DNA from 3 places in the Enterobacter sp. H2G27 genome. Region 3 is predicted to be linked to each of the others. Evidence: predicted binding sites of a transcription regulator. Region 3 holds the regulator's gene; each other region holds the start of a gene.
What was found. Region 3 encodes Fur, which represses iron uptake genes when iron is present. Its sites were predicted from a motif close to ATAATAATGAGAACNACTATCAA; they were not measured.

Region 1 (10,366 bases), 2.9 Mb from region 3:
AACACCGGCTTTAATCGAGCTGATAACTTTCACCAGCGGCATCCCCTGCATCAGACCGACTGCAAGTGCCACCAGAACCAGAGCGATAAATCCGTTCATTTTGAAACGGATCATCAAGAGCAGTAATAACACAACACCGATAGCAACGATGACTAATGGCATGATTTACCTGGCCTTTGAATTGTTATGGGTAACGTCATTGTTTCAACGACAAATTCCGATTGTCCCAACTGGGAACAGAGAAGTAACGGCACTAATACTGATGCCTTTTAAACGATTAAGTTTAGTCGGCTGTTATGGGTGTGCTTAGTGCCCATGAGAATGATACGGGTAACATGACGTGATTGAGAATCACCCTGGCAGGCAAAATGTGAATTATGAGACGCAGGTCAACATATAGAGGGGAGCGAAGAGGGGGAGCAGGGTTTTGTAGGCCCGGTAAGCGCAGCGCCACCGGGCAATACAGATGGGCAATGAATCAGTAGTAAGAGTGCTCGCCGCGCTGGTGTTCGGTCAGGTCACGCACGCCTTTCAGTTCCGGGAACTCGTTCAGCAGCTGCTTCTCGATCCCTTCTTTCAGGGTGACATCGACCATTGAACAACCGTTACAACCGCCGCCAAACTGCAGGATGGCAAAACCTTCGTCGGTGATTTCCATCAGGGAAACACGGCCGCCGTGGCCCGCCAGCTGTGGGTTGATCTGGGATTGCAGCAGATACTCAACGCGCTCCATCAGAGGGGCATCGTCAGACACTTTACGCATTTTCGCGTTCGGCGCTTTCAGGGTAAGCTGAGAACCCAACTGATCGGTGACGAAGTCGATCTCCGCATCTTCAAGATACGGTGCGCTCAGCTCATCAACATAGGCGGTGAGCTGTTCAAACTTAAGGGCAGTGTCAGTAGCTTCCACAGCGTCCGGAGGACAATACGAAACACCACATTCTGCATTCGGAGTGCCTGGATTAATCACAAACACGCGGATCTGCGTCCCTTCTTCCTGATTTGCCAGCAGTTTGGCAAAGTGCGCTTGTGCAGAATCGGAAATACGGATCATAGCTTTGGCCTAATAGTTGACTAAATTACCTGGGTATAATCATACGCCCATTGAAGAAGGGCTACAAGGTACGGCACAGACACCATACCTGAACCGACGCGGCGCCGCTTTGCAAAAGCAGTCGGGAAAGTTCAGCAACGGTACTGCCTGTGGTGACAACATCATCCACAATCGCGATATGGAGCCCGTCGACCGGCAATTCAAGGCGAAAGGCATTTTTGAGGTTTCTTTTGCGAAGCCGGGCGCTGAGCTGATGCTGGATGGCGGTGGCATGAACACGTGTCAGCGCGCGGGCATCATACCGACAGCCGAGCCACCGTGCGAGGGGACGGCAGAGCAGGTCACTCTGGTTATAGCCGCGCCGCCAGTGACGACGTCGGTAAAGGGGGACACTCACCACCATGTCGATTTTCGGCAGTGCCCGCTGACGTCGCGCCTGCAAAACCGCCAGCAACAGCAGGCGAGCAAGGGGCTGTGCCAGCGAGCTCTGCCCGGAAAACTTCAGCGCATGGATCAGCCTGTTCAGCGGTGGAACATAATCATCCACCGCCACCATCGCGCTCCACGGCGGGGACTTTTTCAGGCAACGGCCACAGGGCAAAGCGGGATTCGTGGCCGGTAAACCACATTGTGGGCAGATCCCGATACGCCATTGCAGCGATCGCGTACAGACGGAGCAGATGCCCCACCCGCCTAGTGCCAGCGGCATTCGGCATAGCCAGCACAACCCAGGTACTGTTAGCATGTGCAACCTCCATGTGAAAAAAGAGAACAGTAACTGATGAAGACGCTGTGGTGGCAGACCGTCGGGACAGGAAATTGCCATCTTGTGCTGCTGCACGGATGGGGACTGAATGCTGAAGTATGGCGTTGCGTAAGCGAGGAACTCGCCTCGCATTTCACGCTGCATCTGGTGGATTTGCCGGGTTATGGCCGCAGCCGCGGTTTTGGGGCCATGTCGCTTGATGAGATGGCGGAGCAGGTTCTGAACGCTGCTCCGCAAAATGCCATCTGGCTGGGCTGGAGCCTGGGCGGGCTGGTGGCGAGCCAGATTGCGCTGTCGAGACCTGACCGCGTAAAAGCGCTAGTGACCGTGGCGTCGTCGCCCTGTTTTAGCGCGCAGGACGCGTGGCCAGGGATAAAACCCGAGGTACTGGCGGGCTTTCAGCAGCAGCTGAGCGACGATTTCCAGCGGACCGTAGAGCGGTTCCTCGCGCTGCAGACGATGGGTACCGAAACCGCGCGTAAGGATGCCCGAACGCTGAAGCAGACCGTGCTTTCGCTGCCGATGCCGGAGGTTGAGGTGCTAAACGGCGGACTTGAGCTCCTGAAAACGGTTGACCTGCGCGAGCCGCTGGCCGCGCTGACGGTGCCGCACCTGCGTATCTACGGTTATCTCGATGGGATTGTGCCGCGCAAAGTGGTTCCGCTGCTGGATTCGCTCTGGCCGGAGAGTGAATCGCAGATCGTTGCCAAAGCCGCACATGCCCCGTTTATCTCTCATCCGACGGAATTTTGTTCAGCGCTGATTGCGTTAAGTCAACGTTTCGACTGATTATTTTCTATCCTGCCTGGAAAAAGTAACACACCGCAACCATACTCCAGATGTCGTTGCGGTTGTTCTGCCTACGATAATCAAAACAACAATCCTATGGAGAGTCAGGCTATGAAACTTGTTACAGGTATTGTCACTTCTCTGGTTATTGGGTCACTGTCATTTGGCGTCTTTGCGGCAAAAGAGCTGGAAAAAGATAAAGTTGCCAGCATGAATCTGACGAAAATTGGTGAGATTTCTACGTCTGACACCACCGCGCCGATGGATGCTCGCAGAGAGCTGTCGAAGAAAGCGGATGAGCTGGGCGGAACGTACTACGTCGTCACCAGTGCAGAAAAACAGACCAAAAACGTACGCGCAACGGCGGACGTCTACAAGTAATACGATAAAGCCGGGCAGCGATGCCCGGCTTTGTTAACGCAGCGTCCACCACTCCCTGAGGCAGGCCTTTCCTTCCGGACAGCTTTTACAACTGCCGGAGAGACAACCGTCCGCTTCTTCCTGAATCCGCACGGCTTTCCCCATGGCTTCCAGTCTTTCCAGCATGGCATCGATCATCGGCTGCGGCGTATGCAGGCTGAGGCTCAGCTGTTTCGCCTCCATTCGCCCCTGCAGTGCCAGCAGGTCACGAACCTGAATCAACGATGCCATGGTTTACTCCTTAGTGACAGTCGCCCGCCGGGCTGCTGCAGCAGGTCGCGGCGGTTTTACGGTTTGCCAGCAGGTCGATGTCGACGCGGCTGCGCGCACGCCGCAGCAAACCGAGCACTATCACGTTAAACAGCACAACCGCGAGAATGCAGACCAGGCTGTAGCGCGGATGCTGGCTGAAATTAACGGTTTGATAAAAGAGCGTCGAAAGCGAGTACGCAATGTTTAACCCCCACAGGATGGAGAAGCCCATCCAGCCGCGGCTGGACTCGCGGGCAATCGCCCCCATCACGGAGATGCACGGAATGTAGAGCAGAACAAAGATGAGGTAGCTGTAGGCCGCGGACGCGCTGCCAAATTTCTCGCCCATCACGCCCATGGCTCCCGTCGCCATTTCGCCGTCGCCTTTGCTGGCCTCAATAGGGTTCGCCAGCACGCTCAGGCTGAAGGTGTCTTTCAGGCTCTGCCAGGTCTCCTCTACGGCACCCAGCAGTTCATGACCGAGATGAAACTCTGCCGGATTAAATTCCTGTTCCTGAATGTTCTCTGCGGTGTAAAGCGTGTTCAGGGTGCCGACAACCACCTCTTTCGCCATCGCGCCGGTGAACAGCCCGACGGTTGCCTGCCAGTTATCCTCATGCACGCCAATCGGTTTAAAGACCGGCGTGATGACGCGGCTGACGGAGGCGAGGGCAGAGTCGTTAATGTTATCTGCCGCCTGTCCGCTGAGGGTGAAGCTGTTCAGCGCGCTCAGGAAAATGCTGACGATGACAATCACCTTACCGGCGCGCAGCACAAAGCCCTTCAGGCGCTGCCAGGTCTGGATCGCCAGGCTTTTCAGATGCGGCACGTGATACACCGGCAGCTCCATTACAAACGGTGACGCTTCACCGCGCATGATGGTGTGCTTCAGCATCAGACCGGTGAGGATCGCCATCACGATGCCCAGCACATACAGCGAGAAGACCGCCAGCGCGCCCTGCTGACCAAAGAAGGCTGCGGCAAAGACCGCAAAGATGGCCAGACGGGCACCGCAGGACATAAACGGCGCCATCATAATGGTCATCAGACGCTCGCGCGGCGCATCCAGGGTGCGTGCGCCCATCACCGACGGCACGTTACAGCCGAAGCCGACGATCAGCGGGACGAAGGATTTACCCGGCAGGCCCAGCGCCTGCATCAGACGATCCATCACGAACGCCGCGCGCGCCATGTAGCCGGAATCTTCCAGGAACGAGAGGAACAGGTACATCATGCCGATCTGCGGCACCAGCGGCAGAACGGTATTGATACCGCCGCCGATCCCCTGCGCGAGGAAGATGGTGAGCCATTCCGGGAAGTGCAGAGTGTAACCCACCCACTGGATCCCGTGGACGAAGACCGCGACGGAACCGGCGTCAAAAATCGGCTGCAGTGCGCCACCGATGTTAATGGCAAGCAGGAACATCACGTACATCACCAGCAGGAAGATGGGCAAACCGAGGAAGCGGTTAAGCACGACCTTATCCACCGCCGCCGTAAAGCGGCTGGGCTCTGCCGTCAGGGCGTTACTGACAACGTCGCAAATCGAGGCTATGGCCTGGTAACGCGCATCGGCGATATGCAGCGCCGGGTCGTCCAGCTCGTCGCTAAGACGGGCTACCGTCGCGTCCAGCTTATCGGCCGCATGCCCGGCGTAAGCGCGGCTGTAGATATCCCCTTCCAGCATCTGCAGGCCAAGCCACAGGCGCTGTTTTGCTGGCATACCGGTGTCCATCTCCTGCGCCAGCACGTTGGCTTCGCGCAGGAGAGGCTGGGCGTAATGCACAAGCTCAACGTCGCGATTTCCCGCGTGACGGTCAATGGCCAGCTTCAGCGCATCAATACCGCGAGCGCGCGTCGAGACCAGCGGAACGACCGGGCACCCCAGGCGCGAGGAGAGGGCATCGACGTCGATGCGCAGCTTTTGTTTCTCTGCGATGTCGAGCATGTTGAGCGCCACGATGCAGGGGATACCCAGCTCAAGCAGCTGCAGCGTCAGATAGAGGTTACGCTCGAGGTTTGAGGCGTCGACCACGTTGATCAGCAGGTCCGCGTCGCCGCCAAGAATATAGTGACAGGCGATTTGCTCATCGAGCGAGGTTTGCGACGAAATGGTGGTTAAGGAGTAGGTGCCGGGAAGGTCAACCAGCGTCACCTGGTTGTCTGTCGTCGTGAACTGGCCCTCTTTACGCTCAACCGTCACGCCCGCCCAGTTGCCCACGCGCTGGCGAGCCCCGGTCAGCTGGTTAAAAAGGGTGGTCTTGCCGGAATTAGGATTGCCAATTAAGCCAATAGCTAACTTTTTCATTTTTTTAGACTCACTGAAACCGCTGGCTTGTTATCGGGATAAGGCTTCGACTTCTATTAATGCGAGGTCTTTCTTACGCAGGACCAGATTCACGCGGCGGGTTTCGATATGAACCGGGTCGCCCAGCGGCGCCACGCGCACGACCTGAAATGACGAGCCGGGCAGCATGCCCAGCGACAGCAGCTTTTGCCGATAGGCTGGGCTAATTTCGCGGGTAAAACCGGTAATTTTCCATGCACTGTCTGGAGTGAATTGCATAACGCCTGATTCCACGAAAGGTTAAATTATCTACTATGGGATGATAATGAGAATAGTTTTTATCAGCAATATTAAAACTGTGACGGAATGTTGTTTACGGTATTAATTTACGGCCTGTTTGACCTTGCTCAATATTTGCTGAATTGCCTGGAAAACGAAAAGGGGAGTATTTGTTAACGGGGTGATAATTAGTGGTTTAAATATGGCTATGCAATCGGTTTCATATATTTCGATATGATTATTCCCCTCATCCCGGCCCTCTCCCTTCTGGGGAGAGGGTTAGGGTGAGGGGCATTTACAACCTTAGCGTTTTTTACCCATCGCAGCCGCCAGCGCATCCATCATCGCGCTGTTGCCTGCAGGCTGAGCATCACGTCCGCGCGGTTTTGCCGCTTTCGCGGCGGGACGCTGCTGTTCGCGGCCTCCGCCATTGCCGCCGCGGCGCGCGTTGGTGTCGCCCGGCTGCTCGTCCAGACGCATGGTCAGCGCGATACGCTTGCGCTGCAGATCCACTTCCAGCACTTTGACCTTCACGATGTCGCCCGCTTTGACCACGGTGTGCGGGTCTTCAACGAACTTGTCGGCAAGGGATGAGATATGCACCAGACCATCCTGATGCACGCCGATATCCACGAACGCGCCAAAGTTGGTGACGTTGGTCACCGCGCCTTCCAGCACCATGCCGGGCAGCAGGTCGTTCATGGTTTCCACGCCGTCGGCAAAGGTCGCCGTTTTGAACTCAGGACGCGGATCGCGGCCCGGCTTTTCCAGCTCTTTAATAATGTCGGTGACGGTTGGCACACCAAATTTGTCGTCGGTGAAATCAACGGCTTGCAGGTTGCGCAGGGCGCTGCTGTCACCCATGAGATCTTTCAGCGCCTGCTGGGTGGCGGCCAGGATGCGTTCCACCACAGGGTACGCCTCCGGGTGCACGGTGGAGGCATCCAGCGGGTTATCGCCGTGGTTGATGCGCAGGAAGCCCGCACACTGCTCAAAGGCTTTTGGCCCCAGACGGCTCACCTTCAGCAGCTGCTGACGGTTCTGGAACTGGCCGTTCTCATCACGCCAGGCGACGATGTTCTGCGCCATCATGCGGGTTAAGCCCGCCACGCGGGTCAGCAGGGGAACGGAAGCGGTGTTCAGGTCAACGCCGACGGCGTTTACGCAGTCTTCCACCACCGCATCCAGCTTGCGCGCCAGCTGAGTCTGGCTCACGTCATGCTGATACTGGCCCACGCCGATGGATTTCGGATCGATCTTCACCAGCTCCGCCAGCGGATCCTGCAGGCGGCGAGCGATAGAAACTGCCCCGCGCAGGGAAACGTCCAGGTCCGGGAATTCCTGGGCCGCCAGCTCGGACGCGGAATAGACGGATGCCCCGGCCTCGCTGACGATCACTTTCTGTGCCGTCACTTTCGGGAACTGCTTCTGCACGTCGAGGTAAAAACGCTCGGTTTCACGAGAGGCCGTACCGTTGCCGATGGCAACCAGCTCGACGTTGTATTTTTCGCACAGCGCCGCCACCACGACGGCCGCTTTCGCTGCCTGGCCGGTGTGCGGATAAATGGTATCGGTCGCCACCAGCTTGCCGGTGCCGTCAACCACAGCGACCTTCACGCCGGTACGCAGACCCGGGTCGAGACCCATTGTCGCGCGCAGGCCGGCAGGGGCGGCCATCAGCAGGTCGTGCAGGTTACGGGCGAAGACGTTAATCGCTTCATCTTCGGCGCGTTCGCGCACGGTGCCCATCAGCTCGGTTTCGAGGTGCATCAGCACCTTGATGCGCCAGGTCCAGCTTACTACGCCTTTACGCCAGCTGTCCGCCGGGGCGTTGTTCAGGCGCAGGCCGAGATGGTCGATAATGATCTGCTCGCAGTGGCTCTCTTTCGGCGGCTCGTCAAACTGCGGATCGGCGTTCAGGGAGAGCTGGAGCACGCCTTCGTTGCGGCCGCGGAACATTGCCAGCGCGCGGTGGGAAGGGGTGGTGGAAATCGGTTCGTGGTGATCGAAATAGTCGCGGAATTTCGCGCCTTCTTCCTCTTTACCCGCGACGACGGTAGAGACGATGTGGGCATTCTTCCACAGGTAATCACGCACTTTAGCGAGCAGCGCGGCGTCTTCGGCGAAGCGCTCCATCAGAATGTAGCGTGCGCCGTCGAGGGCGGCCTTGGTGTCCGCCACGCCTTTGTCAGCGTCGATAAATTTCGCCGCTTCGGTTTCCGGATCGTGCGATGGCTCGTTCCACAGCAGGTCGGCCAGCGGCTCAAGGCCCGCTTCAATCGCAATCTGCCCGCGCGTGCGGCGCTTCGGTTTGTACGGCAGATAGAGATCTTCTAATTCGGTTTTGCTCAGGGTGCCGTTAATGGCGCTTTCCAGATCGCTGGTCAGTTTGCCCTGTTCGCCGATGGATTTGAGGATCGCCTGACGACGTTCTTCCAGTTCGCGCAGATAACCGAGACGGGTCTCCAGGTTACGCAGCTGCGTGTCATCCAGACCGCCGGTGACTTCCTTACGATAGCGTGCAATAAACGGCACGGTGTTCCCTTCATCAAGCAGGCGAACGGCAGCTTCTACCTGTTCGGCTCTGGCCTGAATATCACCCGCAATAATGCGGCAGAGCGAATCTTTCATCATGGCTTTATCATCTGTTGAGTCGAAAAAATCAGGGGATAGTTATACGGGCTGGCACGGCAAAATGCCAGCCGGGGAGGGCGCTCTCGGACTATTTTACGTAGACGATCTCATTGACGTACCAGCTGGCTTCACCGGCTGGAGTCTGCACGACGGCCAGATCGCCCACTTCCTTTTTCAGCAGCGCGCGGGCCATCGGGGAGTCGATGGAGATGTAATCCTTACGACCAAAAATTTCATCGTAGCCGACAATGCGAAAACGCAGGGTGTCACCATCGTCGTTTTCAATTTCCACCCACGCGCCGAAGAACACTTTGCCCTCCTGCTGCGGAGAGTAATCGACAATTTTAAGATTCTCGAGGCACTTCGTCAGATAGCGAATCCGGCGGTCAATTTCGCGTAGCCGCTTTTTGTTGTACTGGTAGTCAGCGTTTTCGCTGCGATCGCCCAGGCTTGCCGCCCAGGTCACCTTTTTGGTTACTTCAGGACGCTCTTCGCGCCAGAGGTAATCCATCTCTTTTTTGAGCTTTTCGTACCCTTCGCGGGTGATCAGGGGCGTTTTCATGGTAAAGCCTTTGCTGCCTGCCGGTTAACTGTCTTGCGCACAATACGTACCACACAGTGTAACAGACAGGATTAATAATGATTTATGTGATGAAATGAGCAGATAAGCTGCTGTTAAATATGCTTTGTAACAATTTCGACTAGAATTTATACCAGAATTAACTGGTCGAATACGTGCACTTTTTTAGAATACGCTGTTACAAAGACTATCCGAACCTTTGGGAGTACACACAATGCAAGAGAACTACAAAATTCTGGTCGTGGATGACGACATGCGCCTGCGTGCGCTGCTGGAACGTTATCTGACCGAGCAGGGCTTCCAGGTTCGTAGCGTCGCGAACGCTGAGCAGATGGACCGTCTGCTGACCCGTGAATCTTTCCACCTGATGGTTCTCGACCTGATGCTGCCTGGCGAAGACGGGCTTTCTATTTGCCGCCGTCTGCGCAGCCAGAGCAACCCGATGCCGATTATCATGGTGACGGCGAAGGGCGAAGAAGTTGACCGTATCGTGGGCCTCGAAATCGGCGCGGACGACTACATTCCAAAACCGTTTAACCCGCGTGAACTGCTGGCACGTATTCGCGCCGTGCTGCGCCGTCAGGCGAACGAGCTGCCGGGCGCGCCGTCGCAGGAAGAAGCCGTTATTGCCTTCGGCAAGTTCAAGCTGAACCTCGGCACGCGCGAGATGTTCCGTGAAGACGAGCCGATGCCGCTCACCAGCGGCGAGTTTGCGGTACTGAAAGCGCTGGTCAGCCACCCGCGTGAACCGCTTTCCCGTGACAAGCTGATGAACCTGGCGCGCGGTCGCGAATACTCCGCAATGGAACGCTCTATCGACGTGCAGATCTCCCGTCTGCGCCGCATGGTGGAAGAAGATCCGGCGCATCCTCGTTATATTCAGACCGTATGGGGTCTGGGCTACGTGTTCGTCCCGGACGGCTCTAAAGCATGAGGCGAATGCGCTTCTCGCCGCGAAGCTCGTTTGCCCGCACCCTGTTACTGATCGTCACCCTGCTGTTCGTCAGCCTGGTGACGACCTACCTGGTGGTGTTGAACTTTGCGATCCTGCCGAGCCTCCAGCAGTTTAATAAGGTCCTGGCCTACGAAGTACGTATGCTGATGACCGATAAGCTGCAGCTGGAGGACGGCACGCAGCTCGTCGTTCCTCCGGCGTTTCGCCGTGAAATCTACCGTGAACTGGGCATTTCGCTCTATTCCAACGAAGCGGCGGAAGACGCTGGCCTGCGCTGGGCGCAGCACTACGAATTCCTAAGCCAGCAGATGGCGCAGCAGCTGGGCGGTCCAACGGAAGTGCGCGTTGAG
Region 2 (10,366 bases), 2.0 Mb from region 3:
GTCCCTGCGGCGATTACCGTCTCTTGTTCTATTCTGGGGCTGGTTCTGGTGGTCACGCGCGACGCCTGGCTAAGCCTGTTTATGGCGGCGGTAGTCGTACCGGATTCGACGCTTTTCCCTCTGCTTTGTATCGTGATGTTGCCCGCCTGGCTCCTGCTGGCGGGCAAACCGATGATGATGGCCTGGCGAAACGACAAATAATCAGGCGCTATTGCGCGCCTCCAGCGCTTTGGTAATCGCCCCCAGCAGCGGCGGAATATCCGCTTTCGGCAGCATCACCTCAATCAGCGAGAGCCGCTCGTGGTGCGCTACTTTTTCAAGGACGTCCACCAGCTGCTCCGCTTCACTGACCCGCCAGCACTGGGCCTGAGGATCAAGGCTGAGTGCCTGCGGGATTTGCGTCCAGTTCCATAGCGCAATGTCGTTATAACGTTGCTCAGGCCCATGGATCGCTCTTTCCACCGTATATCCTTCGTTGTTAAGAACCAGAATGATGGGGTGTTGTTTATCCCGCAGCATCGAGCCGAGCTCCTGGATGGTGAGCTGCGCCGCGCCATCCCCCGTCAGAACAATCACGCGCCGGTTCGGGCAGGCCGTCTGTGCGCCAAATGCCGCCGCCAGCGTGTAACCGATCGATCCCCACAGCGGCTGGACGATAAAATTCACGTCCGCCGGCAGACGAAGGTCGATCGCACCGAAGGCCGAGGTGCCCTGATCCGCAAGAATGATGTCTCCCGGACGAATAAACGTCTGCAGCGTTTGCCAGAAATTCGCCTGCGTCAGCGAGCCATCCGGCTGCGGGTAGGCCATCGAGCTTTGAGAGGACGGTACCGGCGTACCGTGCACGTGCTGTTTACACAGCTCCACCAGCGTTTCGATTGCCTGAAGCATGGGGATGCCGGTAAACCAGATATCACCAACGCGTGAAGCATGAGGCTGAACTTCTATCGTTTGTGCCGGGGTGAGCTGATGCGTGAAGCCGGCGGTAAGGGTATCGGTAAATCGCGTCCCGATGCACAGCACGATATCAGCCCCTTCAATCGCCTCTTTTACCGCGCCGGCGCTCGCCGAGCCGCTGTAGGTGCCGTAAAAACCAGCGTGACGTTCGTCAAATATTCCTTTGCCCATCAGCATGGTGGCATGTGCCATCGGCACGTCTTTAACCCATTTCTGTAGCGCATGCTTCAGGCCATGGCGCAGGACAAGGAAATCGGCCAGCAGCGCAGTACGCTTGCTTCTGGCAAGCTTGTTCTCAGCGGCCTCCCGGAACGCTTTCAGGCAGGCGCTATCGGCATGCGCATGGCGGAGCGTGAGAGCGCTTACAGGAGGCGTGGCGGCCTTTTTTGCCACGTCGGCAGGCAACATCAGATAGCCGGGGCGACGCTCCCGGAGCATAGTGGTTAACACCCGGTCGATTTCATAGCAGGCGTTTTGTTCGGTCAGGATCGCCTGTGCAGCAGTAATCGGCTCGCTCATATGATAAAAATGACGAAACTCACCGTCGCCCAGCGTGTGGTGCAGTAGCTCCCCTCTTTGCTGTGACGCCATACCCGGCGCCCCCACAATATGCAGTACCGGAACATGTTCGGCATAGCTGCCCGCAATGCCGTTCATGGCGCTTAACTCTCCTACGCCAAATGTCGTCAGCAGCGCGGCGAAGCCCTTACATCGGGCATATCCGTCCGCGGCATAAGAGGCGTTTAACTCGTTGGCACAGCCCACCCAGCAGATATCGGGGCTGTCTATCACGTGGTCGAGAAACTGCAGGTTATAGTCGCCCGGCACGCCAAACAGATGATCGGCTCCACAATCTGTAAGACGGTCCAGCAGGTAATCGGCGACGCAGTATGGGGTACGCATGAACAGGTATCCTTCTAATGTTGACCTCACCTTGAGTATTAAATAAGCGTGATGGCTGTCCAGAATTGGCGATAAGAAGGGCATGGAAAGAATGCTTTACAAAAAAGGCTGCGCTATGCTGCTTTTTTTCACGTAAATGTAAACGCATACACTGATTTTACACTTCAGCGCCAGAGGTTACGAAAATGGGTTATCAGCCGGACAAAAATCGTTACGGGACAATGGAGTATCGCCGCTGTGGGCAAAGCGGGCTCAGGTTGCCCGCCATCTCGCTCGGGCTGTGGCATAACTTCGGTGATACCACCCTTATCGAAAACAGCCGTCAACTTTTACAGCGTGCGTTCGATCTGGGCATTACGCATTTCGACCTTGCCAACAACTATGGCCCGCCACCGGGATCGGCCGAACGTAATTTCGGCCGTATTTTACAGGAGGACTTCCTGCCCTGGCGCGACGAGCTAATCATCTCAACCAAAGCGGGCTATACCATGTGGGAGGGTCCTTACGGCGACTGGGGGTCACGCAAATACCTGCTGGCAAGCCTCGATCAAAGCCTGAAGAGGATGGGGCTGGAGTATGTGGATATCTTCTATCATCACCGTCCTGACCCACAGACGCCGCTGCTGGAAACCATGAAAGCGCTTGACCATGCGGTGCGTCAGGGGAAGGCTCTGTATGTTGGATTATCCAACTACCCCGCTGACCTGGCCCGCAAGGCGATTGATATCCTTGACGATCTCGGTACGCCCTGCCTGATCCACCAGCCGAAATATTCCCTGTTTGAGCGTGCGCCGGAAGAAGAATTGCTGGACGTGCTGCAGGAAAAAGGAGTCGGCTGTATTCCCTTCTCGCCGCTGGCCGGTGGGCAACTGACCAACCGCTATCTGAATGGCATTCCCACAGACTCACGCGCGGCAAGCGGCAGTCAGTTCCTTAACCCCGACCAGCTCACCGAAGAGAAGCTGGAGAAGATTAGAAAGCTGAACGCCATGGCGGAAGAGCGCGGCCAGAAGCTGTCCCAGATGGCGCTGGCCTGGGTATCGCGTCATGAGAGTGTGACCTCAGTGCTGATAGGGGCGAGTAAAGCGGCTCAAATTGATGACGCCGTGGGGATGCTGGCAAACCGCCATTTCTCTGTGGATGACTTGGCCCGTATAGACGCGATCCTGAGCAGTTCAATATAAAACCGTTTTTAGCAAAAAGTGCTCTCCCCCAGGAATTCGGAGTTGAGGCGATGATACGAAGCTTTACCAACTCGTAAAATTGCGTTAACAGGCCCACCTAAGGCCCCGATCGTGAAGGAGAAAGAGTATGTTCAGGTCACTGATTCTTGCAGCGGTATTACTGGCTTCGGCGCCGCTGATCGCCACTGCGGGCGAAATCACCCTGTTGCCATCAGTAAAATTACAAATTGGCGATCGTGACGACTACGGCAGATACTGGGACGGCGGCTACTGGCGCGACCGTGACTACTGGCACCGTCATTATGAATGGCGCGGCGATCGCTGGTGGAAACATGATAACGGCAGACACCGCGGCTGGTATAAAGACAACGCGTATGAGCGCGGCTACCGTGAAGGCTGGAACGATCGTGACGACCGTCGCGGCGGCTGGGGTCGCGGGAAAGGTCATGGTCACGGCCATCACCACTAATAAAAAAGGAGCCATGGAGGCTCCTTTTTTTGTTAAAGACCCAGTGCGGTTCCCACCAACAACCACAGGTTCAGCGCAACGACCACCACCACGATGGCCCATCCGGTTCGTTTTACCAGCGTTGAGTTAGCCAGCTCGCCCATCAGAGTTTTGTTGCTGGTAAAGATCAGCAGCGGCACCAGCGCCAGCGCGATACCAAAACTCAGCAGAACCTGGCTCATGACCAGAATTCGCGTTGGGTCGAGACCCATCAGAATCACCACAAATGACGGCAGCATGGTGACGGAGCGACGAACCCACAGCGGAATGTGGAAGCGGACAAACCCCTGCATCACAACCTGGCCTGCCAGCGTGCCCACCACCGTAGAAGAGAGGCCGGCAGCTACCAGGCTGAGACCAAATATCGTGGCGGCAGCATGGCTCAGTAACGGCTCCAGCGTGAGATACGCCTGGTCGAGATCGGCAATACCGGTATGACCGTTAAAGTGGAAAGCCGCGGCTGCAGTCGCCATCATCGCCAGGTTTACAAACCCTGCGATGGTCATAGCGATCGCGACGTCCCACTTGGTAGCGGAGTAACGCTCTTTACGCGTCCCACCGTGGAGATGCTGCGTCAGCGAGGAGTGCAAATAAATCACGTGCGGCATGATGGTCGCCCCGAGCACCCCGGCGGCCAGGAACACCGCTTCCGACGTTGGCAGGCTTGGGATCGCCATCCCTTTACCGAGCTGTGCCAGATTCGGCTGTGAGAAAATCAGCTCGACAATGTAGGCCGCCGCCACAAAAAGCAGCAGACCACCAATCACCTTCTCCAGCGGCTTTTGACCCCGACGCTGCAGCATCAGGATGAGGAAAGTGGCAATCCCGGTCAGCACCGCCCCTTGCAACAGCGACACGCCCAGAATCAGCTTAAAGCCGATCGCTGCACCGATAAACTCAGCGAGGTCAGTGGCCATGGCGATGATTTCAGCCTGAACCCAGTAGAGCCAGACGGCGGGACGCGGGTAATGGTCGCGAATTTGCTCCGCCAGGTTTTTACCCGTCGCAATCCCCAGCTTTGCGGAGAGCATCTGAATCAGCATCGCCATCAGGTTAGCCCAGACCACCACCCACAGCAGCTTATAGCCGAAGCTGGCCCCGGCCTGAATATTGGTCGCAAAGTTTCCTGGATCGATATAGCCAATGGCAGCGATGAACGCAGGTCCCATTAATGCGAACCGCAACTTGCGCGCGGCTCTGCCACTGCTACCCTCTACGCGACTGTTTGTCATTTCTGCCTCTGAAATATAGCCTTTGCTATGTTTAATGCTATCAAAATGAGAATGATTATCAAGATCATTTATAAAGTTTGCAGTGATTTCTCTGATAGCTTTGAACGATAGACGGGCGGGTAAGTGGGGCGATCTAACCGAAACTGAAATCGCGCATGCTTTTGTGAAGACTAGCACACAAACTTAACTTTTCACGCATTTACCGAACATAACAAAAATGTATTGTGGATCACTATTTTTGAGACTCGTCACAGGATGTAACTATAGTGTGTCCTCGATCTCGTTTTCTTTTCGGTTGTTACATAGAATGTGCACGAAAATTAAACCTGCCTCATATTTGGAGCAAATATGGACCGCGTCCTTCATTTTGTCCTGGCACTTGTTGTCGTTACTGCACTTGCATTGCTGGTCAGCACAGACCGCAAAAAAATTCGTATCCGTTATGTTGTTCAACTGCTGGTCATTGAAGTTTTACTTGCGTGGTTCTTCCTGAACTCCAACGTAGGCCTCGGCTTCGTGAAAGGCTTCTCCGAAATGTTCGAAAAACTGCTCGGATTCGCCAACGAAGGGACCAACTTTGTCTTCGGTAAAATGAACGACGAAGGTCTGGCGTTCTTCTTCCTGAAGGTTCTCTGCCCTATCGTCTTCATCTCCGCGCTGATCGGTATTCTGCAGCACATCCGCGTTCTGCCGTTCGTGATTCGTGGAATTGGCTTCCTGTTATCCAAAGTGAACGGTATGGGCAAGCTGGAATCCTTCAACGCCGTCAGTTCCCTGATCCTCGGTCAGTCTGAGAACTTCATCGCGTATAAAGATATTCTCGGCAAGATGTCCCGCAACCGCATGTACACCATGGCGGCAACCGCAATGTCTACCGTTTCCATGTCTATCGTGGGCGCGTATATGACCATGCTGGAACCAAAATACGTGGTTGCTGCGCTGGTTCTGAACATGTTCAGCACCTTTATCGTTCTGTCGCTGATCAACCCGTACCGCGTTGACGCAAGCGAAGAGAACATTCAGATGTCAAACCTGCACGAAGGCCAGAGCTTCTTCGAAATGCTGGGTGAGTACATTCTGGCCGGTTTCAAAGTCGCGATTATCGTTGCCGCCATGCTGATCGGCTTCATTGCGCTGATTTCTGCGCTGAACGCCCTGTTCGCTGCGGTGCTGGGTATCTCCTTCCAGGGGATTCTCGGCTACATCTTCTATCCGATTGCATGGGTGATGGGTGTTCCGGCTCACGAAGCGCTGCAGGTGGGCAGTATCATGGCAACCAAGCTGGTTTCTAACGAATTCGTTGCAATGATGGATCTGCAGAAAATTGCCAGTACGCTTTCTCCGCGTGCGGAAGGCATTCTCTCCGTGTTCCTGGTCTCCTTCGCGAACTTCTCGTCCATCGGGATTATCGCGGGTGCGATTAAAGGTCTGAACGAAGAACAGGGTAACGTGGTATCTCGCTTCGGCCTGAAGCTGGTTTACGGCTCTACGCTGGTGAGCGTCCTGTCAGCGTCCATTGCGGCACTGGTCCTGTAACGTTTACCGTGAAACAAAAACCGGGAGCCTGGCTCCCGGTTTTTTTATGTCCGTAATTCTTCCAGCGGTTTGGGTTTGCCTATCAGGTAGCCCTGCAGGTAATCCACACCGAAGCGGAGCAGCATCTCCCGCTGCGCCGGTGTTTCCACATATTCCGCGACGACGCAGAGCGATTTTGTCTTTGCCAGATTACACATCGACTGCACAATCATTGCATCCATGTCGTCTGTACAAATGTCTTTCACAAAGCAGCCGTCGATTTTAATGATGTCCGCCTGCAGGCGTCTGAGACGCTCATAGTTAGCGTAGCCAGTACCAAAATCATCGATGGCGATCCGGAAACCATACTCCCGCAATTGCTGAATATTATTGATACTCGTGCCTGAATTTGAGAAAGCCTGCTCTTCAGTAATCTCGATCACGACGGCCTGCGGTGCCACGCCGTACCGTTCAAACAGCGCGCAAATCTCGGTCGCCACCTCTTTTTGCATCAGCGTCAGCGGCATCAGATTGACGGAAAAACGGGCGCCAGCGTGCGTTGCAGGGTTATCTCGCAGCCATACCAGTAATTTTTCCATGACGCACATATCAAACCGGTGGCTGAGGTTGAACTGCGCAATCAGCGGAATAAAGCGGTCAGGGGTAATAATCTCCCCCTCGCTCTCCATTCGCGTCAGGATTTCATAGTACCCGCTCCCGTCAGCCTTCTGGATCGGCTGCGCATACAAATGGAACTGCCCCGCCTCAAGCGCATGCTTAATCCGGGCCAGCATCAGGACACGCTCTGTCGTTTGCCCTGATGCCACCTCAAGACTATTCGTGAGCGCGAGTACGTTTTGCTCTCCGCAGGCCTGTTCTGCCAGCCAGCTTAGCTGCCCCAGCGTGTGATGCAGTTTCTCACCGTCTTCGACCATTCCCCATGACGCGCCAAACTCAATATCCAGCCCGGTGTTGTTCCAGAAAATCTTATTGCTGTTGAGCCGATCGACCATATGCTGGAGACGTTCAGCAATTTCCGGCCCGAGCAAGACCAGCACCAACTCGCTTCCGGGCAGCTGGAAGAGCAGCTCATCTTTTTGCAGGAGCGGCTGAAGCGACGTGGCGATCGTTCGTTTGCAGTGGACCCGCATGATAATCCCGTAGTGGCGGCTCAAAAACTCCAGATTATCCATGCGCAAAATGCACACTTTGGCATCCGGATGAATTTCAAGGTAATCCTCCAGCGCACGAATATTAGGCAGACCGGTAAGAGGATCGGTCAGCGCCCTGTCCTGCCAGCCCCGCTTCAGCCACTCGCTGCGCTGGTAAATGCGAGACATGTAAAGCAAGCAGATGGCGAAAGAAATCAGCACGGAGAGGATAAAGGAGAGCGAATGTCCCGATTCCACCCCGTTAAGGAAATTATAGTTGTATGTCAGCAGCAGGAGCGCTGAGGTGGCCCACAGCAGAGAAATCAACGCATAGGTCAGGCGGCTTATCGCTAAGGTAAAAAGAATAAATATCAGCGGCATCAAATAGCCCGCAATGACCGGTGACTCAAAAGGACCACATAAAATGACAAGAATGAAGCTTAAAAGCGCTAACCAGACAAAAATATATAATGGATTCTTGTGATAAAACATGGGCTTCACGCTTCGCCGCCAGAAGGTGACGGCATAACGAGGATTAATTATCATTCTTAGCGGGTAATAGAACATCATGGTAAAAATCAGCGCCGCGCATATCAGGCTTTGTATATCCACTACGTTATAAATTACCGTGCCTTCGCCGAAATAGGTCGAAATTGTCACCGGAAAATCAAAGAAATAGCCTGCCATATACATCGACAGCTTAATACCTAATGGCACGACAAAACCGAGCCAGAATATACGAAGCCCGATGTGTTTGTTAGGGATACTGTAGCGCCAGCGCTTGCCCAGCATAAGGCGTAGCAGACCGCATCCTGCGAACAACGCAAAGGTCTGACAGAACAGTAAAACTGGATATTGTAGCGGCGCTAAATTAATATAGAATAAATTAGTGACAGTAAAACCTAACAGAATGGGAAGAATTGCTCTGCGCCCAAATATCAGAATGACCGCCAGCATAACGCTGAGTGGCAACCATGCTAAATAAACGTCGTGACCATTAACAATTGCGCGTGGAGAAAGATAACGGGAGACAGGCACCGCAATCAGGCAAAGTGCCAGGGCAATCATAAATATCTTTACATTATCATACGTTTTTTTATTCATTAATCAGGAACGTTATTTTCCAGGAGAATCATTGACCGGATGGATAATAGGTTTATTAATTGCGCGAATCAAGTTCAAGTCTATTTATAGACCGGTTTATTGATTACGATTGAGGTGAGGTACAGAAATACCTTCTTTTTGATAACAAAATGCGGTAAAGGGCGTTACAAACAGATAAAAAAAAACCCCCGTCATTCGACGAGGGTTTACAATTTTGGTGGAGCTAAGCGGGATCGAACCGCTGACCTCTTGCATGCCATGCAAGCGCTCTCCCAGCTGAGCTATAGCCCCACATATGACTTTACTGACCGCACTCTGTTGGGTTCAGAGTTTGGTGGAGCTAAGCGGGATCGAACCGCTGACCTCTTGCATGCCATGCAAGCGCTCTCCCAGCTGAGCTATAGCCCCATCGTAAAGCTGTCATGTTGACGGGCGGCATAATATGAATTCCGCTGCGGAGTGTCAACGGCAAAATCAATTCCAGCTATTCAATCGCCGAAAAATCATGCAAATGAATCACTTTGCGAGCCTGCTCGCAGTCAGGAGTTAAGCCTGTCACGTTTTCACGTTAAAGGGTGCTATAAAATGAGCCGCTAATTAACCCCACAGATATTCAGGAAATTGCATGATCAAGGAACGAATGACGCCAGAAGAGTTAGCCCTCCTCACTGGCTATAGCCGACAGACCATCAATAAATGGGTACGCAAAGAGGGTTGGATTACGTCACCAAAGCCAGGCGTCCAGGGCGGGAAAGCGCGTCTGGTACATGTGAACGAAAAAGTCCGTGAATTTATCCGCAGTGCACGTCGGGCAAGCGAAACGTCCGAACTGCCAGAAGGCGTGAGTCATGATAGTTCACTTCACACCCTGCTCCTGACGCTAGCCAATGAAATGACGCCGGAAGAGCAGAAGCAGATGACATCGCTATTACTGCGGGAAGGGATCACCGGATTATTGCAACGTTTAGGGATTCGCGATCGGGACTGATATGAAAAGATTACGGAGCAAAATGACCACGGAAGAGCTGGCGGAGAGTTTGGGCGTCGCCAGGCAAACGGTTAATCGTTGGATACGCCAGCAGGGATGGAAAACCGAAGGGCTCAACGGCGTGAAAGGCGGTCGCGCGCGACTCATTCATGTCGATGCGCGCGTGAAGGAACATATTATGAGCCTCCCGGCAATTCGCACCCCTCACGAGGTTTACCATCTCGCGGAGGCCACGTCTTCCTACAATACCCCCTCTTCAAACCTGTATCCGGGCATTATTGAGACGCTGGAGAGTATGACTAAGCCGGAGCAGAAGCGTCTGGATGCGTTATTGAAGCGCGAAGGCATACACGGATTTCTTAAGCGTCTGGGTATTGCAGAAGAAGAAGCATAAAAAAACGGCAGGTTCCCCTGCCGTTTGTTTTATCTGAGACGTTATTACTGCTGATTTTCTCGTTCAGCGATAAAGTCCAGCGCCTTGTTAATGCGCGAAACGCTGCGTGATTTGCCGATGGCATGAACCGTTACGTCCAGCGCCGGAGACTGACCCGCACCGGTCACCGCAACGCGCAGTGGCATACCGACTTTACCCATGCCGACTTCCAGCTCGTCTGCCGTCGCCTGAATGGCGTGATGCACATTCTCAGCGGTCCATTCGGTGAGCGCAGCCAGCTTGTCACGCACCACTTCCAGCGGCTGACGCGCAACCGGACGGAGGTGTTTCTTCGCGGCGTCCGCGTCGAACTCAGCAAACTCTTCATAGAAGTAGCGGCAGCTTTCAGCAATCTCTTTCAGAGTTTTGCAGCGCTCGCCGAGCAGTTTCA
Region 3 (10,366 bases):
TGCTTTGACTTTCATCTCTTTAATGCCCGGTAGTCCTTCGACTTCTGGCGCACTCGCTTACAGGTTATCCTGAAACATATTATTTTACAGGTATTTGCCTGTGAACTCGTGCGCTCATTCATCTTGATTCAGACTCATCCGCACCGGGCGGACTGAATTTCAATCTTCAAAAAAGCAATGTACTGATTTTAATCAGCGACCACCCTTTGCTTTTTTTCCGGAAAATTATCGATTTCTTTCTTGCAAGAAATCGAGGGACGCTTATTACCTAAAATAAAGAGAGAAAGATGAAAAGTTTAAAAATCGCAGCCAGCCGCGCTTGTCCTGATTGCTTTACCACCCAGCGTGAACTGGTGGATGTCAGAGCCTCTGATTATATCGATGTCGCCGCTATTGTTCTGGCGGTCAGTGATATTACCGGCGGGATACTGGACGAAATAGAAGCCACCGGTTTTGGCATTCCCGTATTTGTCGCGACGCAGAAAGAAGAGTTCATTCCGGCAGACTATTTATCGCGCATTCATGGCGTATTTGAGTATTCAGACACCAGCAACGACTTTTATGGACGCCAGCTGGAAGCGGCAGCCCAAAAGTATGAAACCCAGCTGCGCCCGCCGTTTTTCCGCGCCCTTGTCGACTACGTGAAGCAGGGCAACAGTGCGTTCGACTGCCCGGGCCATCAGGGCGGCCAGTTCTTCCGCCGCCATCCTGCCGGCAATCAGTTTGTGGATTTCTTTGGCGAGACGCTTTTCCGCTCCGACCTGTGTAACGCCGACGTGGCGATGGGCGATCTGCTGATTCACGAAGGCGCGCCGTGCGTTGCGCAGCAACATGCGGCGAAGGTCTTTAATGCCGATAAGACCTACTTCGTGCTGAACGGCACCTCGTCATCCAACAAAGTGGTACTTAACGCCCTGCTCACGCCGGGCGACCTGGTGCTGTTCGACCGCAACAACCACAAATCTAACCATCACGGTGCCCTCCTCCAGGCCGGTGCAACGCCGGTCTATCTGGAAACGGCGCGCAACCCGTACGGCTTTATCGGCGGCATTGACGCCCACTGTTTTGAAGAAAGCTATCTACGCGAGCTGGTGGCCGAAGTAGAACACGGCCGTGCGCGCGATGCGCGTCCGTTCCGCCTGGCGGTGATCCAGCTGGGTACCTACGATGGCACTATCTATAACGCCCGTCAGGTGGTGGATAAGATTGGGCATCTGTGTGATTACATCCTGTTTGACTCCGCCTGGGTGGGTTACGAGCAGTTTATCCCGATGATGGCCGACTGCTCTCCGCTGCTGCTGGAGCTGAACGAAAACGACCCGGGGATTTTGGTTACCCAGTCCGTGCATAAACAGCAGGCGGGCTTCTCCCAGACCTCGCAAATCCACAAGAAAGATAGCCACATCAAAGGACAGCAGCGCTATGTCCCGCACAAGCGGCTGAATAATGCCTTTATGATGCACGCCTCCACCAGCCCGTTTTATCCGCTGTTCGCTGCGCTGGACATTAACGCCCGTATGCATGAAGGCCAGAGCGGCCGCAACATGTGGATGGACTGCGTGGTGAACGGTATCGAAGCGCGCAAGCTGATTCTGGAAAACTGCCATTATCTGCGCCCCTTCGTGCCGGAGACGGTGGATGGCCGTCCGTGGGAAAGCTGGGACACGGCGGAAATTGCGACCGATCTGCGCTTCTTCCACTTCGTACCGGGTGAAAACTGGCACGCCTTTGAAGGCTACGCTGAGCATCAGTACTTTATCGACCCGTGCAAGCTCCTGCTAACCACGCCGGGCATTAACGCCCGCACCGGGGAGTATGACGACTTCGGCGTGCCCGCCACTATCCTCGCTAACTTCCTGCGTGAAAACGGCATCGTGCCGGAAAAATGCGATCTCAACTCGATCCTGTTCCTGCTCACGCCTGCGGAAGATATGGGCAAACTGCAGCAGCTGGTGGCGCAGCTGGTGCGCTTCGAAAAACTGCTCGAGAGCGATGTTCCGCTGAAAGACGTCCTGCCTTCTCTCTACAAACAGCATCCGGAACGTTACGCGGATTACACCCTGCGCCAGATCTGCCAGGAGATGCATGACCTGTATGCCCGCCACAACGTGAAGCAGCTGCAGAAAGAGATGTTCCGCAAGTCCCATTTCCCACGCGTGATGATGAGCCCGCAGGACGCCAACTACGCCTATCTGCGCGGTGAAGTTGAACTGGTTTCACTGCGCGACGCGGAAGGCCGCATCGCCGCGGAAGGCGCCCTTCCTTATCCGCCGGGGGTATTGTGCGTGGTCCCTGGGGAGGTCTGGGGCGGCTCCGTGCTGCACTACTTCGCGGCGCTGGAAGAAGGCATCAACCTGCTGCCGGGCTTCGCGCCGGAGCTGCAGGGTGTGTACGTCGAAGAGTGCGAGGGCCGCAAACAGGTTCGCTGTAACGTCATCAAACAACCCGCCGCTCAGCCCGCGCTGCTGAAAGGAGAGAAATTATGAGTAAGTCCAATAAGATGGGCGTGGTGCAGCTAACTATCCTCACCATGGTGAACATGATGGGCTCCGGGATTATCATGCTGCCAACCAAACTGGCTGAGGTGGGTACCATCTCTATCATCTCCTGGCTGGTGACCGCCGTAGGCTCAATGGCGCTGGCGTGGGCGTTTGCCAAGTGCGGGATGTTCAGCCGCAAGTCAGGCGGCATGGGGGGCTACGCCGAGTATGCCTTTGGTAAGTCTGGCAACTTTATGGCCAACTATACCTACGGGGTGTCACTGCTGATCGCCAACGTGGCGATTGCCATCTCCGCCGTGGGCTACGGTACGGAGCTGTTTGGCGCGACGCTCAGCCCGGTACAGATTGGCCTGGCCACAATCGGCGTGCTGTGGATCTGCACCGTGGCTAACTTTGGCGGGGCGCGTATCACCGGACAGCTCTCCAGCATCACCGTCTGGGGGGTAATTATTCCCGTTGTAGGCCTGTGCATCATCGGCTGGTTCTGGTTCAGCCCGACCCTGTACGCCAACTCCTGGAACCCGCACCATGTGCCGTTCTTCAGCGCAGTCGGCTCTTCTATCGCCATGACGCTCTGGGCCTTTCTCGGTCTGGAATCCGCCTGCGCGAACGCAGAAGTCGTTGATAACCCTGAAAAGAACGTCCCGATTGCGGTCCTCGGCGGTACGCTGGGCGCGGCGGTGATCTATATCGTCTCGACTAACGTGATTGCGGGCATCGTACCGAATATGGATCTGGCTAACTCCACGGCGCCGTTCGGACTGGCCTTCGCGCAGATGTTCACGCCGGAAGTCGGGAAAGTGATTATGGGTCTGATGGTCATGTCGTGCTGCGGTTCACTCCTTGGCTGGCAGTTCACCATCGCGCAGGTGTTTAAATCCTCGGCTGATGAAGGGTACTTCCCAAAAATCTTCTCCCGCGTGACCAAAGCCGATGCGCCGGTGCAGGGCATGCTGGCGATTGTCATCTTCCAGAGCGGATTGTCGCTGATGACCATTAGCCCGTCGCTGAACAGCCAGTTCAACGTGCTGGTCAACCTGGCGGTCGTGACGAACATCATTCCGTATATTCTGTCGATGGCGGCGCTGGTGATCATTCAGAAGGTGGCGAAGGTGGATCCACGCAAAGCGCGCGCGGCCAATATCGTGGCGCTGATTGGCGCGATTTACAGCTTCTATGCGCTCTACTCATCGGGCCAGGAGGCTATGCTCTACGGGGCAATGGTAACCTTTATGGGCTGGACGCTGTACGGTCTGGTGTCACCGCGGTTTGAATTGAAGAATAAGCACAGTTAGGTCAAAGCAAAACGGCAACCCAAGGGTTGCCGTTTTATTGTTTTCTCCCTCTCCCTTCGGGAGAGGGTCAGGATGAGGGCATCAGCCCGCACCCAAACCGCACTTACGCGTTTTTCAGCACTTCGCTGACAATCTCTACCGCTTCTTTCTCAATCTGCTGACGATGCTCAGCGCCGAGGAAGCTTTCGCAATAGATTTTATACGCATCTTCCGTGCCGGATGGGCGAGCAGCGAACCAGCCGTTTTCGGTCATCACTTTCAGCCCACCAATGGAGGCGCCGTTACCCGGTGCCGCCGTCAGACGCGCGGTGATCGGGTCGCCGGCCAGGGTGCTTGCGCTGACCATCTCAGGAGAGAGTTTGGACAGGGCCGCTTTCTGGGCTGACGTTGCGCTGGCCTGAATACGGTTATAGCTTGGCGCACCAAAGCGTGCCGCCAGGTCGTTGTAATGTTCCTGCGGGTTTTTACCGGTGACCGCGGTGATTTCCGCCGCCAGCAGGCACATGATGATGCCGTCTTTATCGGTTGACCACGGCGTGCCGTCGAAGCGCAGGAAAGAAGCTCCCGCGCTCTCTTCACCACCGAAGCCAAAGCTGCCGTCGTGCAGACCGTCAACAAACCATTTGAAGCCCACCGGCACTTCCACCAGCTTGCGGCCCAGCGCCTCAACCACGCGGTCGATCATCGCGGAGGAAACCAGCGTTTTACCGACGGCCACCTCTTTCCCCCACTGCGGGCGGTGCTGGAACAGATAGTTAATTGCGACCGCAAGATAGTGGTTCGGGTTCATCAGCCCGGCAGGGGTGACGATACCGTGACGGTCATAATCGGGGTCGTTAGCAAACGCCAGATCGAATTTATCACGCAGCGCCAGCAGGCCCGCCATCGCGCACTCGGAGGAGCAGTCCATACGGATCGCGCCGTCTTTGTCCAGGTGCATAAAGCGGAAGGTCTGATCGACGTGATCGTTGACGATGGTCAGATCCAGCTTGTAGTGCTCGGCGATACGTTTCCAGTATTCGATACCGGAGCCGCCCAGCGGATCCACGCCCAGCTTGAGGCCGGCTTTCTGGATGGCCGCCATATCGACGATATCCGCCAGGCCTTCCACGAACGGCTGAACCAGATCCAGCTCTTTCACGTGACCGGACGCCATGGCCGCATCCAGAGAGATGCGCTTCACGCCTTTCAAGTCATCAGCCAGCAGCGCGTTCGCGCGATCCTCCACCACTTTGGTGACGTTGGTGTCTGCCGGGCCACCGTTAGGTGGGTTATATTTGATACCACCGTCTTCCGGCGGGTTGTGGGATGGCGTGATAACGATACCGTCAGCCAGCGCGCCACCTTTTTTGTTGTGCACCAGGATGGCGTTAGAGACCGCAGGCGTTGGGGTGAAGCCGTTGTTCTCCTGAACAATCACATCAACGCCGTTTGCCGCCAGCACTTCCACAACAGAGATGAACGCCGGTTCAGACAGGGCATGGGTATCTTTCCCCACGTAGCACGGACCGGTAACGCCGTTTTTAGCGCGCTCTTCCGCAATGGCCTGAGCAATGGCCAGAATGTGCGGTTCGTTAAAGCTGTGGCGCGCCGCGCTGCCGCGGTGACCAGATGTACCAAACTTCACTGCGTGTTCTGCGTTGCCCACGACCGGCTTCAGCACGTAATACTGCGCGGTCAGCTGAGCGACGTTAATCAAATCGCTTTGTTGTGCAGGTTGGCCTGCACGGCTGTGATTTGCCATTACCGGGTCCTTCTGATGCAAGGGTTAAATTGTACCGCAAACCTTTTCAATCAATTCCGCCGGGAACTGCATGGACTGCATGATGTGTTCAATCATGCTGCACTTGCGGCCCGTATTGGTATTGGTGATCACCCAGTACGGGGTGCCAGGAACATGTTTGGGTTTGGTTTGATTGCCATTTTGCAGCAGCGTCTGCTCGTCGCCCGCGAAATAGACGCGAGTACGACCGTGCAGCGACTCGGTCGCTTCAGCAAACGCTTTGTTATCCAGTGAGTAAAGTGTAGACAGCACCAGCATAAAGCGGTTAACCGCCTTTTTCTGCTCCGCGTATTCATCGGAGAGCAGCAGCTCGCGCATCGCACGCACTTTATCTTTTGCCGGCGTCACGGCAGGTTTTGCTTGTGCAACAACGCTTGGCTGAGACACGACATCTTTGGTGACTGGGGTAGCAGGCTGTGAAGCGGCGGAAATTTTAAGCATGCGCCGTAAAATGTCGGACGCGCTCTCCCCGATATGCCGCGTCTGGCTGGCAATATACTGATAGAGTTCGTCATCAACTTCGATTGTTTTCATCTTAATCCAGTGCGATATCTTATCTGAATACAAGTCATTGGGATTATAAGGTCAAATCCCAACAGCGGATAGCGTCAAACCAGGTTGGCGGCAAAAGTCAGATTAAACTGGAACCTTGCAGCCGGGCGGCAGAATGGTCAACATGATACCCTAACCTGACATACGTAAAAAAAGAACTTTGCCATGAAATTGAATACCCGAGCGCAAACTGCACAATCGCCGAACAATAATTCTCCCATCGTACTGGTTCACGGGCTTTTTGGCAGCCTGGATAACCTGGGCGTGCTGGCGCGCGATCTGGTTACTGACCACGATATTTTACAGGTCGATATGCGCAATCACGGTCTTTCCGGCCGATCCGACGAGATGACCTACGCGGCGATGGCGCAGGATCTGCTGGATACGCTGGATGCCAACGACCTGCAAAAGGTGACCCTCATCGGGCATTCAATGGGTGGCAAAGCGGTGATGGCCCTGACGGCACTGGCCCCGGAGCGTATTAACGGCCTGGTTGTAATTGATGTTGCGCCCGTGGATTACGACGTCCGCCGCCACGACGAAATTTTTGCCGCCATCAATGCGGTCACCAAAGCGGGCGTCGCGACACGCCAGCAGGCGGCTGCCGTCATGCGTGAGCATCTTGATGAAGAAGGCGTAGTCCAGTTCCTGCTGAAGTCGTTTGTTGACGGCCAATGGCGTTTTAACGTGCCGGTGCTCTGGAACCAGTACAACAACATCGTGGGCTGGGAAACCGTCCCCGCCTGGCCGCACCCTACCCTCTTTATTCGCGGCGGTAACTCTCCTTACGTTACCGACGCGTACCGCGACACGCTGCTGGCCCAATTCCCGCAGGCTCGCGCCCACGTGATTGCCGGTGCCGGGCACTGGGTGCATGCGGAAAAACCTGACGCCGTGCTGCGCGCCATTCGCCGCTATCTCGCTGATACGACAAATTGATTAAAAAGAAAGCGACTGGAAGGCTGCGGGCTTCCAGTCGTTGGCGTGCCGTTTTTGGTGATGTATGATGGCGCGCTTATCGCCCGGGCATTAGCAGGGCGGCGTGTTTCCCCCGAAGTCTCAGAATCATGGCCAAAGAACAAACGGACCGTACGACACTAGATCTGTTCGCGAATGAGCGTCGCCCGGGACGACCGAAGACGAATCCGCTTTCGCGCGATGAACAGCTGCGTATCAATAAACGCAATCAGCTTAAACGCGATAAAAATCGCGGGCTTAAGCGTGTCGAACTGAAGCTTAACGCCGACGCCGTCGATGCGCTGAACGAGCTGGCTGACGCGCGAAATATCAGCCGCAGCGAGCTCATTGAAGAGATGTTAATCGCCCAGCTTGAGACGTTACGCAGCCAGGCATAAGTCTGAAAATCCTCTTTATTACCCTTTTCATGTAGCACAGAGTGCAGTCCTGCGCGATAGCTGTTTCCGCAGGGTTGCCAGTTCTGCTATTATTGCCCTTATCCGTGGCCGAATTGCGCCACCATACTATTAAGTTTCAAGAGGTTATTTTACTCATGGCAATCATCGGCATTTTCTTTGGCAGTGATACCGGCAATACCGAAAATATCGCAAAAAACATTCAAAAACAGCTCGGTAAAGACGTTGCTGATGTGCATGACATTGCCAAGAGCAGCAAAGAAGATCTGGAAGGCTATGACATTCTGCTGCTGGGTATCCCAACCTGGTACTACGGTGAAGCCCAGTGCGACTGGGATGATTTCTTCCCGACGCTGGAAGAAGTGGACTTCAACGGTAAGCTGGTTGCCCTGTTTGGCTGCGGTGACCAGGAAGACTACGCTGAGTATTTCTGTGACGCGCTGGGGACCATCCGCGACATCATTGAGCCGAACGGCGCGGTTATCGTAGGCCACTGGCCGACCGCTGGTTACCACTTCGAAGCGTCTAAAGGCCTGGCCGATGACGATCATTTCGTGGGTCTGGCCATCGACGAAGACCGTCAGCCAGAACTGACCGCAGAGCGCGTTGAGAAATGGGTTAAGCAGATCCGTGAAGAACTGCACCTGGACGATATTCTTAACGCCTGATTTTTCTCGCGGCGCAACGGCGGTTGCGCCCGCGCACCAGGTCAAACCGATTAAATTAATTGCTACAATCTTTTAACTTTTTCGCCCAGACCTGTACAATGTCTCCCTGATAAAATGTGGTTTTCCATTGAGCAAGTTTGTTGGTGATACCCCATTTTTATAAGCATATTTTGCCTGAGACTTGCAGTTTTCATTTAGCCATGGCAGTTCTATAATGAGACGCATTATCCCAGGTGCATTTTCTGTCACTTCCTACAGAAGTGAATCGTTTAGCAACAGGACAGATTCCGCATGACTGACAACAATACCGCATTAAAGAAGGCTGGCCTGAAAGTTACGCTTCCTCGGTTAAAAATCCTCGAAGTGCTTCAGGGTCCAGACAATCACCATGTCAGTGCGGAAGACCTTTATAAACGTCTTATCGACATGGGTGAAGAGATTGGGCTGGCTACCGTCTATCGCGTGCTGAACCAGTTTGATGACGCGGGCATTGTCACCCGTCATAATTTCGAAGGCGGTAAATCTGTTTTCGAACTGACCCAGCAGCAGCACCACGATCATCTGATCTGCCTCGACTGCGGCAAGGTCATTGAATTCAGCGATGATTCCATCGAAGCGCGCCAGCGTGAAATCGCCGCGCGTCACGGTATCCGCCTGACCAACCACAGCCTGTACCTTTACGGTCACTGCGCTGAAGGCGACTGCCGCGAAGATGACCACGCGCACGACGCAAAATAAGCAAGTGTTCATACTCTGAGCCAGCCGAAAGGTTGGCTTTTTTTTGCCAGAAAAAAGCCCGGTAAGCGCAGCGCCACCGGGCGTAAAACAACTTATTTATTATTGTTGCGTATCTCGTTCCAGATCTTATTGCAACGCTTGGCCACTTCCTGATCGTTACCGGTTTTACGCGCCTGGATACAGGCCTGGTAATCCATCACGCGGACATTCTCCCGCGTCGCAAACTGCTCATGCGCTTTCTCTTTCTTCAGCACGTTCAGCACGCTCTGACAGGCTTCAATTTTCTCCGGCGATCCTTCTGCTGTATTAATACAGGCGCTATAGGCCTCCTTCAGCCGGGAATCTTCTTTCGGTGCCTCACTCTGAGCACACGCCACCAGCCCTGATGCCAGTAACGCGACGATTACGATTTTTTTCATCATATGCAGTCTCCGGTCCGGCGGGATCTAACCCGCCGGAAGATTCATCAGAGGATAGTGAACGGTGCGATAACCATGAATTTCACGTCACGTTCATCCTGGAAGATGTTGCCGTAACCGCCCGCGTAGCTCGGGATATCGGAGTGGTTGTCATACTGAGTGAAGTGCAGTTTGAACATTGTGCCTTTCGCGCGGCCATCCTGCAGGGTATAGATAGCATCGAGGCTGTAAGAAGACTCTTTCAGGCGATAGTTGGGATCGTAGTATGCGTCCGGAGTTGCCATATCGGCAGGTTTTGCATCCCAGGCGTAAGCGTAAGAAGCGCCCACCGCCCAGCCAGGCAGGTTCCAGTTTTTCAGGTCGTACATTGCGCCGAAGAAGACCGCTTTCTCGCCGTCGGCGTTGAAGTCTGAGCGGTTATCCCACCAGATATCAAGACGACCGTTGGATGAGGCATAGGTCGGGGTCATACGCTGCAGGAAGTAGCCCTGCTGCCCTTCCGCCTTCACCCATGTTCCTTCCAGACGTAAATCAACCTGACCGACCTTATAGCCGAAGGTTAGCGCCTGCAGCCACGCGGTGCCATCATAAATGTCATTGACGCCACCGTTGCTGACTTTGTCGCGCGTACCGTAGAACTGATAGCTGGTACTCAGCGGGCTACCCGCGACATCAAACTTATAGCTGGCCTTGGCAAAGTACTGATCGATATACCCTTGCGCCTGGCCAAATGCTGCTTCGAGAACCAGATCGTTTTTGAAGTCGTATTTCGCCCCCAGCGAGTGGAGATAATCGACTTTGGTTTTCTTATCGTTCTGGTAGAACTTGTCCATCTCGATGTGCCAGGGTGCTTTGTACTCGTTGGTCCACATATAGGAGAAGCTCAACGCACCCGCATCACCGTAGTCAAAGTTCGCCCCGGCTTCCGCACCCTGATAGGTACCCGGCATAAAACTCCAGTGCGGTGCTAACAGGGTCTGGCCAGTTGGCTGAATATAACCACCGCGCGCCCATACCGGACCGTATTTAAATTTTGC

Region 1: a site for Fur is predicted at 5,888-5,910, ahead of feoA (ferrous iron transporter A). Genes of this name have one in related genera too.
Region 2: a site for Fur is predicted at 4,824-4,846, ahead of ACW9E7_RS14090 (Nramp family divalent metal transporter). Genes of this name have one in related genera too.

What each region holds. Positions count from the first base shown of each region.
Region 1 is NZ_JBSVSI010000001.1:3,938,629-3,948,994, reverse strand. It holds gene gntT (gluconate transporter) at 1-162, opposite strand, end outside; gene nfuA (Fe-S biogenesis protein NfuA) at 479-1,054, opposite strand; gene gntX (DNA utilization protein GntX) at 1,116-1,799, opposite strand; gene bioH (pimeloyl-ACP methyl ester esterase BioH) at 1,836-2,609, shown strand; gene ACW9E7_RS18865 (YdgH/BhsA/McbA-like domain containing protein) at 2,721-2,990, shown strand; gene feoC ([Fe-S]-dependent transcriptional repressor FeoC) at 3,024-3,260, opposite strand; gene feoB (Fe(2+) transporter permease subunit FeoB) at 3,271-5,589, opposite strand; gene feoA (ferrous iron transporter A) at 5,620-5,847, opposite strand; gene ACW9E7_RS18845 (Tex family protein) at 6,151-8,481, opposite strand; gene greB (transcription elongation factor GreB) at 8,570-9,043, opposite strand; gene ompR (osmolarity response regulator transcription factor OmpR) at 9,276-9,995, shown strand; gene envZ (two-component system sensor histidine kinase EnvZ) at 9,992-10,366, shown strand, end outside.
Region 2 is NZ_JBSVSI010000001.1:2,987,442-2,997,807, forward strand. It holds gene ACW9E7_RS14070 (ion channel protein) at 1-201, shown strand, start outside; gene ipdC (indolepyruvate decarboxylase) at 202-1,860, opposite strand; gene mgrA (L-glyceraldehyde 3-phosphate reductase) at 2,046-3,044, shown strand; gene ACW9E7_RS14085 (DUF2502 domain-containing protein) at 3,172-3,513, shown strand; gene ACW9E7_RS14090 (Nramp family divalent metal transporter) at 3,546-4,784, opposite strand; gene nupC (nucleoside permease NupC) at 5,133-6,320, shown strand; gene ACW9E7_RS14100 (sensor domain-containing phosphodiesterase) at 6,365-8,554, opposite strand; tRNA gene ACW9E7_RS14105 (tRNA-Ala) at 8,770-8,845, opposite strand; tRNA gene ACW9E7_RS14110 (tRNA-Ala) at 8,887-8,962, opposite strand; gene ACW9E7_RS14115 (YfeC-like transcriptional regulator) at 9,180-9,542, shown strand; gene ACW9E7_RS14120 (YfeC-like transcriptional regulator) at 9,544-9,936, shown strand; gene gltX (glutamate--tRNA ligase) at 9,981-10,366, opposite strand, start outside.
Region 3 is NZ_JBSVSI010000001.1:1,014,679-1,025,044, reverse strand. It holds gene speFL (leader peptide SpeFL) at 1-33, shown strand, start outside; gene speF (ornithine decarboxylase SpeF) at 288-2,486, shown strand; gene potE (putrescine-ornithine antiporter) at 2,483-3,796, shown strand; gene pgm (phosphoglucomutase (alpha-D-glucose-1,6-bisphosphate-dependent)) at 3,900-5,540, opposite strand; gene seqA (replication initiation negative regulator SeqA) at 5,565-6,113, opposite strand; gene ybfF (esterase) at 6,297-7,070, shown strand; gene ybfE (LexA regulated protein) at 7,199-7,486, shown strand; gene fldA (flavodoxin FldA) at 7,642-8,172, shown strand; gene fur (ferric iron uptake transcriptional regulator) at 8,464-8,910, shown strand; gene chiQ (ChiQ/YbfN family lipoprotein) at 9,003-9,329, opposite strand; gene chiP (chitoporin ChiP) at 9,377-10,366, opposite strand, start outside.